DNA from 2 places in the Isoptericola sp. MSGPD8_1_ISO-PGPR-S23-394 genome. Region 1 is predicted to be linked to the other one. Evidence: predicted binding sites of a transcription regulator. Region 1 holds the regulator's gene; the other holds the start of a gene.
What was found. Region 1 encodes LexA, which represses DNA repair genes until DNA is damaged. Its sites were predicted from a motif close to TCGAACANNTGTTCGA; they were not measured.
Positions count from the first base shown of each region.

Region 2: AC3RJ8_RS08250 (Rv2578c family radical SAM protein) is a predicted target of LexA. The motif match lies at 4,988-5,003, and genes of this name have one in related genera.

Region 1 covers NZ_CM176517.1:2,288,980-2,295,977, forward strand. Annotated here, with positions in the region: gene AC3RJ8_RS10505 (HelD family protein) at 1-1,376, shown strand, start outside; gene serA (phosphoglycerate dehydrogenase) at 1,419-2,657, shown strand; gene AC3RJ8_RS10515 (DUF5302 domain-containing protein) at 2,784-2,966, opposite strand; gene nrdR (transcriptional regulator NrdR) at 3,080-3,574, opposite strand; gene AC3RJ8_RS10525 (LysM peptidoglycan-binding domain-containing protein) at 3,655-4,020, opposite strand; gene lexA (transcriptional repressor LexA) at 4,261-5,022, shown strand; gene AC3RJ8_RS10535 (L-lactate dehydrogenase) at 5,050-6,009, opposite strand; gene AC3RJ8_RS10540 (ATP-dependent DNA helicase) at 6,006-6,998, opposite strand, start outside.
Region 2 covers NZ_CM176517.1:1,828,839-1,835,836, reverse strand. Annotated here, with positions in the region: gene AC3RJ8_RS08265 (replication-associated recombination protein A) at 1-917, opposite strand, end outside; gene aspS (aspartate--tRNA ligase) at 984-2,783, opposite strand; gene AC3RJ8_RS08255 (PPOX class F420-dependent oxidoreductase) at 2,907-3,380, shown strand; gene AC3RJ8_RS08250 (Rv2578c family radical SAM protein) at 3,381-4,979, opposite strand; gene AC3RJ8_RS08245 (hypothetical protein) at 5,091-5,339, opposite strand; gene AC3RJ8_RS08240 (VOC family protein) at 5,532-5,915, shown strand; gene hisS (histidine--tRNA ligase) at 5,925-6,998, opposite strand, start outside.

The sequences.
Region 1 (6,998 bases):
CCGTGCGGGCTCGCGAACGGGTGCCGGCCCAGGACGTCCCCGTCCGGGTCGACGGCGTCGACCTGACGATCCGGCGGCGGGACGTGCGCGAGGCGATCTCCCGGGCCCGGCGCACGCACAAGCCGCACAACGAGGCACGGGCGACGTTCGTGCGCGAGATCCTCGCACGCCTGGTCGACCAGTACCGCGAGCGCACCGACTCCGAGCTGTCCGAGCACGACGTCGCGGTGCTCCAGGGGGACCTGCGCGGCGAGCGCGACGTGCGGGTCGCCGTGAACCTCGCCTGGTTCCCCCTCTCGCCCGAGAAGCTCGTCGCCGACCTGTGGGCCAAGCCCCACCGGCTCGCCGAGGCGGCGCCGGAGCTGAGCGCCGCCGAGCGGCGGCTCCTGCGGCGCTCGCCCGACGCCGCGTGGACGGAGTCCGACGTCCCGATCCTCGACGAGGCGGCCGAGCTGCTCGGGGTCGACGACTCCGTGGCCCGTGCGGAGCACCGCGCCGCGGAGGCGCAGCGTGCCGCCGAGGTCGAGTACGCCCGGTCGGTGCTCGAGTCCACGGGCGCGGGCGGGGGGCTCGTCGACGCGCAGACGCTCGCCGACCGGTTCGCGCCGAGCGGGCCGGTGCTGACGACCGCCGAACGAGCCGCGGCGGACCGCTCCTGGACCTACGGGCACGTCGTCGTCGACGAGGCGCAGGAGCTGAGCCCGATGGCGTGGCACGCGATCGTGCGGCGCGTGCCGACCCGCTCCCTGACCATCGTCGGCGACGTCGCCCAGACGTCGTCCGCGGCCGGCGCCGGGTGCTGGCCCGACGCCCTCGACCCGGTCCTGCGCGACGGCTGGCGCCTCAGCGAGCTGACGGTCAGCTACCGGACGCCCGCGGCGGTGGCGGACGCCGCCCAACGGGTCGCCACGGCGGCAGGCCTGCCCGTCTCGCCGCTCACGGCGGCGCGGGACGTCCCCGGCGCGCTGCGGCTCGAACGCACCGACGACCCCCTCGGCCGCGCGGCCACCTGGGCGGCCGACCTCGCCCAGGAGCACGTCGCCCCGGACGGCTCCGGGCGCGTGGCGATCATCGCCGCCGGGGACGACGTCGCGAAGCTGCGCGAGCAGGTGCGCGGCTCGCTCGCCGACACCCTCGGCCCGCCCGAGGCCTCGCGGCTCGAGGCGCAGCGCGCAGAGGACGCCCAGGTCGTGGTGACTTCTCCGCGCGAGGCGAAGGGGCTGGAGTACGACGCCGTCGTGCTCGTCGAGCCGGCGGACGTCGCCGACGGCCCCGGCCGGTGGGGGGACCTGTACGTGGCCATGACGCGGCCGACGCAGGCCCTGGTGGTGGTGCACTCCCGCGAGCTGCCCGACGGTCTGGTGCACGAGGGGTGAGACGGGTTTGTGGGGCGGGGCGCGGTGGCGCACCATAGGTCCGTGCTGCGCGCCCTCCTCCTCGAGAACGTCCATCCTGCTGCCGTCGAGATCCTCCGTGATGCGGGGATCGAGGTCGAGACACGCTCCGGCGCGCTCGACGAGGCCGAGCTGATCGAGACGCTCGCCGACTTCCAGATCCTCGGCATCCGCTCCAAGACCCAGGTCACCCGCCACGTCCTGGAGTCCGTCCCGGGCCTGCTGGCCGTGGGCACGTTCTCCATCGGGACGAACCAGATCGACCTCGACGCGGCCGCCTCCCGCGGCGTCGCGGTGTTCAACGCACCGTTCTCCAACACCCGCTCCGTCGTCGAGCTCGCCGTGGCGGAGATCATCGCCCTGACCCGGCGCCTGACGGTGCGCGACAAGGCGCTGCACGACGGCGTCTGGGACAAGACCGCCGACGGCTCCCACGAGGTGCGCGGCCGCACGCTCGGCATCATCGGCTACGGCAACATCGGCTCGCAGCTCTCGGTGCTCGCCGAGAACCTGGGGATGAAGGTCGTCTTCTTCGACGCCGCCGAGAAGCTGGCCCTGGGCAACGCGCGCCGCGTCGAGACGCTGGACGAGCTCCTCGAGGTCGCCGACGCCGTGACGATCCACGTCGACGGCCGTGCCGGCAACGCCGGCATGTTCACCGGGGACATGTTCGCCCGGATGAAGCCCGGAGCCATCTTCCTCAACCTTTCGCGCGGATTCGTCGTGGACCTCGAGTCGCTGCGCGAGCACATCCTGTCCGGCCACCTCGCCGGGGCGGCCGTCGACGTCTTCCCGGCCGAGCCGAAGAAGCGGGGCGACCACTTCGACTCCCCGCTGCGCGGACTCGACAACGTCGTGCTGACCCCGCACGTCGGCGGATCGACCCTGGAGGCCCAGGAGTCGATCGGCTACTTCGTGGCGAAGAAGCTGCGCGACTACTTCCTGACCGGGTCGACGACGCTGTCCGTCAACCTTCCCAACCTGCAGCTGGAGCACACCGGCGTCGGGCGCATCGCCCTGCTGCACCGCAACGTCCCGGGCGTCCTGGCCGCCGTCAACCAGGTCTTCGCCGACCATGGCGCCAACATCGAGGCGCAGATGCTCGCTACCCGCGGCGACCTCGGCTACGTCGTCACGGACATCTCGGACGTCACCCAGCGCGGCGCGTCCAAGAAGCTCATGGCGATGGACACCACGGTCCGGCTCCGGATCCGGGACGCCTTCGACCGCCCGGAGTTCCCGCCCGGCCCGGCGGCCGGCTGACCGGCGCACGCCGATCACGACGCCACGAAGGGGGCCGGCACCACGATGGTGCCGGCCCCCTTCGTCGTGACGTGCCCTTCGTCGTGACGTGCCCTTCGTCGTGACGTGAACGTCACGTCGCTCGCGTCAGCCGGACTTCCGCCGGAACATCGGCTGGACAGGTCCGGAGGTCTCCGAGCCGTGCACCGACCCGGTGTTCCGCCCGGACTCCGTGGTCGGGTGGTGCGCGGCGTTCTTCTTCTCAAGCGCCGCCTTGAACCGTGCCTTGGCCTCGTCACCCGGCGCGGTCGCTCTCTTGTCATCGCTCATGGGACCAGCATGCCCCGCGCGGGGCTCCGTGGCGAGGGGAATTCGTGCAGCGTCGCGCGGGAGACCGACGACTCGACCCCGCCCGTCCCGGTCAGCGCTCCGTCAGCGCCCCGTCAGCCCTCGTCGGAGCCGCCGTCCGAGCGGGAGGACGCCTCTCGTTCGGCGCGCTCGGCACGCAGCGAGGTGATGGCCGCGTCGAAGTCGTCGAGCGAGTCGAACGCCTGGTAGACCGAGGCGAACCGCAGGTACGCGACCTCGTCGAGCTCACGCAGCGGGCCGAGGATGGCGAGCCCGATCTCGTAGGCGTCGATCTCCGCGCTGCCGGACCCGCGCAGCGTCTCCTCCACCCGCTGCGCCAGCAGGGCGAGATCGTCGGCACTGACCGGGCGCCCCTGGCACGCCTTGCGTACGCCCGACACGACCTTGTCGCGGCTGAACGGTTCCGTGACGCCCGAGCGCTTCACCACCGACAGGCTCGCCGTCTCGATCGTGGTGAACCGTCGCTGGCAGGAGGGGCACTGGCGGCGACGCCGGATCGACGAGCCGTCGTCGGCGGTTCGCGAGTCGACGACACGGGAATCGGCGTGTCGGCAGAACGGGCAGTGCATCCGGAGTCTCCTGCGGTCGAGGCCGAGCCCGTGCCCGGCGGCCCGACGAAAGTATGCGCCGGTGCCACCTCCGTGCAACATCAGGTCCGACCGTGCCCGACCCCACCGTCGGGAAGCACCACGACCTGCCCGACCTGCAACGCCGTGGTGCGCAGGCCGTTGAGCTCCTTCAGCTGCGCGACGACGTCGCGCAGGTCGTCGCCGGGCTCTGCCACGGACTCGGCGTACTGCCACAGCGTCTCCCCCGGCGCGACCGTCCTCAGCTGCACCTCCATGGCCCGTCCCGGGGCGTCCGCCACCGCAGCTGCGCCCCACGCCATCAGGCAGGCGGACAGCACGAGCACCGCGAGCGCGACGAGCACGCGCCGGCCACGCGCGGTCAGCCGCAGGTCGCCCAGCTCCCGCACCTCGTCGAACACTGCCGGAACCGCTGTGCGCGCTGTCATGCCGTACCCCTCTCCGCCGGAGACACTCCCGGACCGTCGGCCGCTTCGAACACCTGTGCTTCATACACCTGTTCGTCGAACACCTGTACCCATTGGTAGCACGTCACCCCGACACGCGTCGAGAGAATCTCGAACAAATGTTTGATGTCGGGGGCGATCTGACCTACGCTGGGTCCATCGACGGCAGGTTTGTCCGATTTTTGTCCGGCGCGGTGGGTTCGGTACTGACGGGAGAGACGCATGAGGACGACACGCGAGACGAGCGGTGAGGGCAGCACCGGTGCACGCGGCGGCGAGCTCGCGTCGGTGTCGGAGATCTCCCCCGGGCTGGACCGGCTCACCGCGCGCCAGCGCCGCGTCCTGGACACCATCCGCGACTCGGTCGAGACCCGCGGGTACCCGCCCACCATGCGCGAGATCGGCGAGGCCGTCGGGCTGGCGAGCCCGTCCTCGGTGAAGCACCAGCTGACCACCCTCGAGCGCAAGGGCTACCTGCGGCGCGACCCGAACCGACCCCGCGCGATGGAGGTCGTGGAACCCGGCACGGCCGCGGCGGAGTCGGCCAGCGCGACCCCATCGGTCCTGGCGGACCTGCGGGCCGTGGACGGGACCGACGGCGGGACGCCGGCGCCCTCCTACGTGCCGCTCGTCGGCCGGATCGCGGCCGGCGGGCCGATCCTCGCCGAGCAGGTCGTCGAGGACGTCTTCCCGCTGCCGCGCCAGCTCGTCGGCGACGGCGAGCTGTTCCTGCTGAAGGTGGCCGGCGACTCCATGATCGACGCCGCGATCTGCGACGGGGACTGGGTCGTCGTGCGTCGTCAGAACGTCGCGGAGCAGGGTGAGATCGTGGCCGCGATGCTCGACGGCGAGGCGACGGTCAAGACGTTCAAGCAGTCCGACGGCCGCACCTGGCTGCTGCCGCAGAACCCGGCGTACGACCCGATCGTCGGGGACGAGGCGCAGGTGCTGGGCCGCGTCGTCGCCGTGCTGCGCAGCCTCTGACGGGACCCGCGGCGAGGTCGACGTCCCTCAGAGGCCGAACCGCCGCTGCACGGCACGGACGCTCGCGGCCGACGCACGCAGCCCCTCGACCTCCTCGTCGGACAGCGGCGTGTCGACGACCGTGGTCGCCCCTCGTGCGTCGACCAGGGTGGGCAGCGACAGGCACACGCCGTCGATCCCGTGGAAGCCGTCGATCCGTGTCGAGACGGGCATGACGCGGTGCTCGTCGTTGAGCACGGCCTCCACGATGCGCGTGGCCGCCAGACCGACGGCGTAGTTGGTGGCCCCCTTGCCGGCGATCACTCGGTACGCGGACTCGACGACCTCGCGGGCGATCGACCGGCGCACCCGGGCGTCGAGGGGCGGGCGCCCCGGCAGCGGCTCCCACTCCAGCAGCGGGACCCCGGCGATCCGCGCCGAGCTCCACAGCGCGATCTCGGAGTCGCCGTGCTCACCGGCCACGTAGGCGTGCACGTTCGCCGTCGCCACGCCGCAGTGCTGCGCGAGCGCCGCGCGCAGCCGCGACGAGTCCAGGACCGTCCCGGAGCCGAAGACCCGCTCCGGCGGGAGCCCGGAGACCTGCTGCGCCGCCGAGGTCACCACGTCGACGGGGTTGGTCACGAGCAGGTACGTCGCGTCCGGGGCGACCTCGACCAGCCCCGGCAGGATCGACCGGGTCAGCGCGATGGTCGCCTCCGCCAGGTCCAGGCGGGACTGGCCGGGCCGCTGCTTCGCCCCGGCCGTGACGACCACGACGTCGGCGTCACGGCAGACCTCGACGTCGTCGGAGCCGATCACCTCCGCCTGCGGGACGAACATCCCGCCGTGCTGCAGGTCGAGCACCTCGGCCTCGACCTTGGCCCGGTTCACGTCCATCAGAGCCACGGTCCGGGCGGTGCCGCGCGCGAGCGCCGTGAACGCGAGCGTGGCGCCCACCGCCCCGGCACCGACGACGGCGAGCTTGGTCGTGCTGCGAGGTGCTGTCACGCGCCCAGGCTAGGGCTGTCGCCTGCCTCGCGCGAGGGGAGCCGGCGCAGCGCGGACCGCACCAGGTCGGCGTCGGTGGTGCGCCAGAAGTCGGGCATCGACCGGGAGAGGAACGAACCGTAGCGGGCGGTGACGAGTCGCGGGTCGAGCACGGCCACGACGCCCCGGTCCGTCGCGGACCGGATGAGGCGTCCCGCACCCTGCGCGAGCAGGAGTGCGGCGTGGGTGGCGGCGACCTGCATGAAGCCGTTGCCGCCAGCCTCCTCGACGGCCCGCGCCCGCGCCGAGCGCACCGGGTCGTCCGGCCGGGGAAAGGGCACCCGGTCGATGATGACGAGGCGGCAGGCGTCGCCGGGGACGTCGACACCCTGCCAGAGTGAGAGGGTGCCGAACAGGCAGGTCTCCGGCTCGGCGGCGAAGCGTTGCACGAGCGTGGGGAGCTGGTCGTCCCCCTGGCAGAGCACCGGCACGTCCAACCGCTCGCGCATCGCCTCCGCGGCGGCGTTCGCGGCCCGACGGGAGGAGAACAGGCCGAGGGTGCGCCCACCGGCCGCCTCGATCAGACCTGCGATCTCGTCGAGCTGCGCCGCCGTGGTCGGCTCGCGACCGGGGGCGGGCAGGTGCTTGGCGACGTAGCAGATGCCCTGCTTGCGGTAGTCGAACGGGCTGCCGGCGTCCATGCCCCGCCACGCACCGTCGTCGCCCGTGGAGGCCGCCATGCCCAGCGACCGCGCCACGGGGTCGAACGTCCCGCCCAGGGCCAGCGTCGCGGACGTCAGCACCCCGGTGCGTTCCGCGAGGAGCTGGGTGCTGATCAGCCCGGACACGGCGAGCGGGGCGGCGTGCAGGCGCCCGACGCCGTCGCCCCAGGGCGCGTCGGCCGGGGGCCGCGAGCACCACAGCACGTCGTCGCCCGTGTCCTGGGCCGCCATGCGTTCGGCGACCTCGAAGAGCTGCTGGGTCGCCGACTGCGCCATCTTCAGACCGGC
Region 2 (6,998 bases), 460 kb from region 1:
AGGTAGTGCAGGGCCGCGTCGACGTCGGAGCCGCGGATCGACTTGATGAACGCGGAGATCACGTCGTAGTGCTGGTCGCCGTCCCGGTCGTAGCGCACGGCGGCGACGTCGACCGCCCGTTCCACGGCCTCCAGGTCCACGGTGACCGGCGACGCAGCCGCGCCACCCTGGCCCGCACCGTCGTCCCGCGCGTCGCTGAGCACCGCCCCGGCCGCCGCCTCCAGGACCGTCAGCGCCTTGCGGGCGTCCCCGCCGGCCATGCGCACCAGCTGGTCCTCGGCGTCGCCGGCCAGCACGACGGCGTCGCCGAGCCCTCGCTCGTCGGCGACGGCGCGGCGCACGAGGGCGCGGACGTCGTCGGCCGTGAGCGGCTTGAGGGTCAACAGGAGCGAACGGCTCAGCAGCGGGGAGTTGACCGAGAACGACGGGTTCTCGGTCGTCGCGGCCACGAGCGTCACCCAGCGGTTCTCGACGCTGGGCAGCAGGGCGTCCTGCTGGGTCTTGGAGAAGCGGTGCACCTCGTCGATGAACAGCACCGTCTCCTCGCCGCCGGTGGCGAGCCGACGGCGCGCGTCCTCGATCACCTGACGCACGTCCTTGACCCCCGCCGTCACGGCGGACAGCTCCACGAACCGCCGGCCGGAGCTCGTGGCCACCAGGTAGGCGAGGGTGGTCTTGCCCACGCCGGGCGGGCCCCAGAGGATCACGGACCCCGGGGCCGCCCGGTGCGCCGAGTCGTCGGACGGCCCCACGAGCCGCCGCAACGGCGATCCCGGCACCAGCAGGTGCGCCTGGCCGGCGACCTCGTCGAGCGTCGCCGGCCGCATGCGCACGGCCAGCGGCGCCCCGGGGCCGCCCGGGCGGTCCGTCACCGGGGTGCCGTGGGCGCCGGTCGTCGTGGAGTCGAACAGGTCCATGGGAGCAGCCTACGGAGCCGCGCCGACACCTCTGCCGGCGCGGTCCCCGAGCCGTCGTGCCCGGCGTCAGCCGTCCTGGTCGGCCTTCTCCGCGACCGCGTCGACGCCGGCCTCCTTGCGCTGGTCCGCGGAGATCGGTGCCGGAGCCTGCGTCAGCGGGTCGTACCCGCCGCCGGACTTCGGGAACGCGATGACGTCACGGATCGACGGCGAGCCCGTGAGCAACGCCACGATGCGGTCCCACCCGAAGGCGATGCCGCCGTGCGGGGGCGCGCCGAACTTGAACGCGTCCAGGAGGAACCCGAACTTCTCCTGCGCCTCGGCGGGGCCGATGCCCATGACGTCGAAGACCCGCTCCTGGACGTCGCGCTGGTGGATACGGATCGACCCCCCGCCGATCTCGTTGCCGTTGCAGACGATGTCGTAGGCGTACGCGAGCGCCTTGCCCGGGTCGGACTCGAAGCGGTCCAGCCACTCCGGCTTCGGCGAGGTGAACGCGTGGTGCACCGCCGTCCAGGCGGAGTTGCCGAGCGCCACGTCGCCCTCCTCGGCGGCGTCCCCGGTCGGCTTGAACAACGGTGCGTCCACGACCCACACGAACGACCACGCACCGTCCTGGACGGCCTTCTCGATCTGGCCCGTGCGGTGGGCGATCTCCACCCGCGCGGCGCCGAGCAGGGCGCGGGACTCCGCCGTCCTGCCGGCGGCGAAGAAGACCGCGTCGCCAGGGCGCGCGCCGGTCGCGACGGCCAGCCCGGCCCGCTCGGCGTCCGACAGGTTCTTGGCGACCGGGCCGCCCAGCGTGCCGTCCTCGGCGAACGTCACGTAGGCGAGGCCGCGAGCGCCGCGCTGCTTGGCCCAGTCCTGCCAGGCGTCGAACTGGCGGCGGGGCTGCGAGGCGCCCCCGGGCATGACGACGGCGCCCACGTACTCGTTCTGGAAGACGCGGAACGGCGTCTCGGCGAAGTACTCGGTGAGCTCGACCAGCGGGTTGGCGAACCGCAGGTCCGGCTTGTCGGTGCCGTACAGGCGCATCGACTCGGCGTAGGTGATGCGCTCGATCGGCGTCGGGACCTCGACGTCGACGAGCCGCCACAGCGCCACGAGGATCTCCTCGGTGAGCGCGATGACGTCGTCCTGGTCGACGAAGCTCATCTCGACGTCGAGCTGGGTGAACTCGGGCTGGCGGTCGGCGCGGAAGTCCTCGTCGCGGTAGCAGCGCGCGATCTGGTAGTAGCGCTCGAGCCCGCCGACCATGAGGAGCTGCTTGAACAGCTGGGGCGACTGCGGCAGCGCGTACCAGGACCCGGGAGACAGGCGGGCCGGGACGAGGAAGTCCCGCGCGCCCTCGGGGGTGGAGCGGGTCAGCGTCGGGGTCTCGACCTCGACGAAGTCGTGCCCGTCCAGGACCCGGCGCGCGGCCTGGTTCACCTGGGAGCGCAGACGCAGCGCGGCGGCGGGCCCGGGGCGGCGGATGTCGAGGTAGCGGTGCGCGAGGCGCGCCTCCTCGCCGATGACCTCGGTGTCCGCGAGCGCCGTCGAGACCTGGAACGGCAGCGGTGCGGACTCGTTGAGCACCACCACCTCGGCGGCGATGACCTCGATCTCGCCCGTGGCGAGGTTCTCGTTCGCGTTGCCCTCCGGACGGCGGGACACCTCGCCGGTGACCTGCAGCACGAACTCGGCGCGCAGCGGGTGTGCGACGGCCTCGTCACGGATGACGACCTGGGCGATGCCGGAGGCGTCACGCAGGTCGATGAAGGCCACTCCTCCGTGGTCCCGGCGGCGATCGACCCAGCCCGTGAGGGTGACGGTCTGGCCGATGTGCTCGGCCCGCAGTGAGCCGGCCGTGTGGGTGCGGAGCACGAAGTGGTCCTTTCGAACGGGGTGGTTGTCGGCCGCCGGCGCCTTGCGGCGGTCCGGCGTGGGCGTGCGCGACGCCCGTGCCATCCTACTGGGGCACGGCACCGCCACCGCGAGGAGATCACCATGGCCCGCCAGATCGCGACCAACACCACCGTGGCCCGCGACGAGCTCGTCGAGTTCCTGCGCTCGCGCCGCAACGGGGTGCTCGTGACCACCCGGCGCGACGGCCGGCCCCAGCTCAGCCCGGTCACCTACGGGATCGACGCCGCCGGCCGGATCGTGGTCTCCACGTACCCGGAGCGCGCGAAGGTGACGAACCTGCGCCAGCGTCCGCAGGCCTCCTTCATGTCTCAGGGCGAGGACTTCGGTGACGCCTGGGTGCAGGTGGACGGCACCGCGGAGGTCCTCGACCTGCCGGAGTCCGTCGAGCCGCTGGTGGAGTACTACCGGGCGGCCGCCGGACAGGAGCACCCCGACTGGGACGAGTACCGCGCCGCGATGGTCGAGCAGGGCAAGTCGGTGGTGCGGATCACCATCGAGCGGTGGGGCCCGGTCGCGACCGGCGGCTTCCCGGCACGCCTGGTCGACGAGGGGTAGTCAGAAGAGCACCTGCTCGACGCCCGAGCCGGCCACCTCCAGCCCACCGCCGTCGCGCGGCATGCCAGCCACGGCCCCGCCCGCGGTGGGCCCGACCATCGACCCCGCGGGATAGTCGCCCTCGTCGTGCGGACGGAGCTCTCCGTGCCGGCCGGTGGTACCGGACCCCGACCGGTGCCCGGACCGGCCGAACCCGCGCTCGTCGAGGAGGGGTCTCACCCGCTCCCACAGCCACTCGCGGTAGGCCTGCAGGGCGTAGGTGCCGCGTGTGAAGACGCGTTCGTACCCGGCCACGAGGTGCGGATGGTCCTGCTGGAGCCACTGGAGGTACCACTCGCGGGTGCCGGGCTTGAGGTGGAGCGGGACGACGGTGACGCCGGTCGCCCCGGCGTCGGCGACGGCGTCGAGCAGGCGTCGCAGGTGGTCGGTGGAGTCCGTGAGCCAGGGCAGGACGGGCGCCACCATGACCCCGCACGGCAGACCGGCGTCGCGCACCGCCCGGACCAGGTCGAGCCGGGCCCGGGGCGTCGGCGTGCCCGGCTCGACCGCCTGCTGCAGCTCTTCGTCGACGAACGCCAACGAGACGCCGAGGCCCACCTCGACGCGCTCGGCCGCGGCGGTGATGAGCGGCAGGTCACGTCGCAGGAGCGTGCCCTTGGTGAGGATCGAGAACGGCGTGCCCGAGTCCGCGAGCGCCGTGATGATGCCCGGCATCAACCGGTAGCGCCCCTCGGCACGTTGGTACGGGTCGGTGTTGGTCCCGAGCGCGACGGCCTCGCGCCGCCAGGACGGCCGGGCCAGCTCGGCGCGCAGCACGTCGTCGACGTTCGTCTTCACCACGACCTCGGAGTCGAAGTCCTTGCCGGCGTCCAGGTCGAGGTACTCGTGCGTCGGACGGGCGAAGCAGTTGTGGCTGATCACGCCGTCAGCGACGAAGTCGCCGGTGCCGGTCGTGATGTCGACCATCTCCTGGTCGTACCCGAGGTTCTCGACGCCGACGACCCGAAGTCCGGGTGACGACCCCACGGACTGCCCGACGACCGTCGCCCGGGTGCCCGTGAGGTGGTCGTCCATCGTGAGGAACGGCCGCCGCGGCGTCCAGGGCTCCGGCCCTGCGACGTGCGCCCACCCGCGGTCGCGGGTCAGGAACCGGTGGTCCCCGCTGCTGAGCAGGACGGTCCCGTCGGCGAGCGTGACCCGGTACGCCCGCTTGACCGTCGACCATCTCGCGAGGACCTCCGTGACGACGTAGCGGCGGTGCTCGCCGTCGGACTCGGTCCCGACGACCCGGTCTCCGACCCGGACCTCGCCGACGGGCCGCTGCCGACCGTCGGCCAGGAGGACCGGGGTCTGGGGCCCCAGGCAGTAGCGGCACGCATGACTGCACCCTCGGTAGGGGTTGACCGTCCAGGTGAACGGCATGCGGGACGCTGCCGGCACCTTGGACAGCGCGCTCTTGGCCAGCACCTCGTGGAACGTGATGCCGGCGAAGTCCGGCGTGCGCACGGTGCGCACCAGGCCCGCGCGGGCGAGGCCGGTCCGGTCGAGCCCGGGCAGGGCGCCGTCGTCGGCGGTGATCGATTGCGCGTCCCATCTCACGCCGCTATTCGAACACCCGTTCGATCAAGAGTCAACGGCGCGCCGGACATCTCCGGGGCGTGCGACGCCACGCACGGGCCGTATCGCTTGAGGTCCCCGCGGTAGACGACCTCACCGGGCACGCGGAGCAGCGTCTGGGGCCGGACCTTCCACCGCGGAGCGGTACAGCTCGTCGTCGATCCGCTCGCGCTTGAAGCAGCCGACGAACGGGTTGTCCGCCCGTCGGCGCCCGAAGCTGAACATGCGCTCGAGGCGCGGGTCCAGGGCGAGGGCCGCGTGGGTGACCTCGGCGCCCGTGACGAGCCGGATCGCCCGGGACAGGACGGTGGTGCTGCGCGACAGGACGACGTCGACGTTCACGGTCGGGACGATACGTTAGCGGAGAGGCTGTCAGTGCAGGTCAGGGCCGTTTTCAGGGGCGATCTCAGGGGTGGTTCAGGGTCGGCGGCCGCCACCGTCCGGGCGACCACCGATCACTTTTACCCGTCGGGACCGTCCACCCTCCCGAGGCCGGCGCCCGGCATCGCGTCACCCGTACCCCAGGAGGCACTCATGCTCACCGTCCGCCACGCGTTCAGCGGCTTCTCCGTCGACGACCTCGACGCCGCCGAGAGCTTCTACCGCGACACGCTCGGGCTCACCGTCCGGCGCACCCCGATGGGCCTGGAGATCGACGCCACGGGCGGCTCGCCCGTGTTCGCCTACCCCAAGGGCGACGCCCACGAGCCCGCCTCGTTCACGATCCTCAACCTCGTCGTGCCCGACGTCGGCGCAGCGGTCGCCGAACTCGGGGGGCGCGGTGTGGAGCCCTTGCGCTATCCGGACTTCCCGTACGACGAGGACGGCGTCGTCCGCAGCACCGATCCCGCTCAGGGCCCGACGATCGCCTGGTTCGCCGACCCTGCCGGCAACGTCCTGTCGCTCATCGAGGAGTGAGCCGCGCGCTCAGCCCGCGGCGGGCACGACGCGCGGCCGCAGGTCGGCCGTGGGCGGCTGCCACGTCGCCGGGTCGGCGCCGGTCTGCTCGCCGGACCGGATGTCCTTGACCTGGTGCTCGTCACCCGGGAACCACACGAAGGGGATCCCGCGGCGGTCCGCGAACCTGATCTGCTTGCCGAACTTCGCGGCCGACGGCGCCACGTCCGTCGGGATGCCACGGGCGCGCAGCGCGGCGGCCACCTCGTCGGAGGCGGCCCGGGAGGCTTCGTCGGAGACGGCGACGAGCACGGCCGTCGGGACACCGCGGGTCGCGGTCACCAGCCCGGCCGAGAGCAGACGCGACACCAACCGCGAGACGCCGACCGACAGCCCCACACCCGGGTAGGTGTTCTTGCCGTCCGAGGCGAGCGTGTCGTAGCGGCCGCCGGAGCAGATCGAGCCGAGCTCCTCGTGACCGACCAGCACCGTCTCGTAGACGGAGCCCGTGTAGTAGTCGAGGCCGCGCGCGATCTTCAGGTCGGCGACCACGACGCCGGGCGCCCGGGTCGATGCCGCCTCGATCAGGGCAGACAACTCGCGCAGCCCTTCCTCCAGCAGCTCGGTCCGGGCGCCGTGCCGGTCCGCGAGCGCTCGCACCCGTTCGATCACGTCGAGATCGGTCCCGCTGATCCCCGCCAGGTCGAGGCACGCCCCGGCCTGCTGCGTGCCGACGCCCTGCTCGGCCACCAGCAGCTCGGCGACCCGCTCGGCACCGACCTTGTCCAGCTTGTCGATCTGCCGCAGCACGCCCTCGACGTCCTCGATCCCCAGCCCGCGGTAGAAGCCCTCGGCGACCTTGCGGTTGTTGACCAGCACGCGGACCTCGGGGACACCGATGTCACGCAGCGCCCCGAGCGCCTCCGCCATGACCAGCGGCAGTTCGACCTCGAAGTGGTACGGCAGCTCACCGGCACCGACGACGTCGATGTCGGCCTGGGCGAACTCGCGGAAGCGGCCGTCCTGAGGACGCTCGCCCCGCCAGACCTTCTGGATCTGGTAGCGCTTGAACGGGAAGGCGAGCCGGCCGGCGTTCTCGAGCAC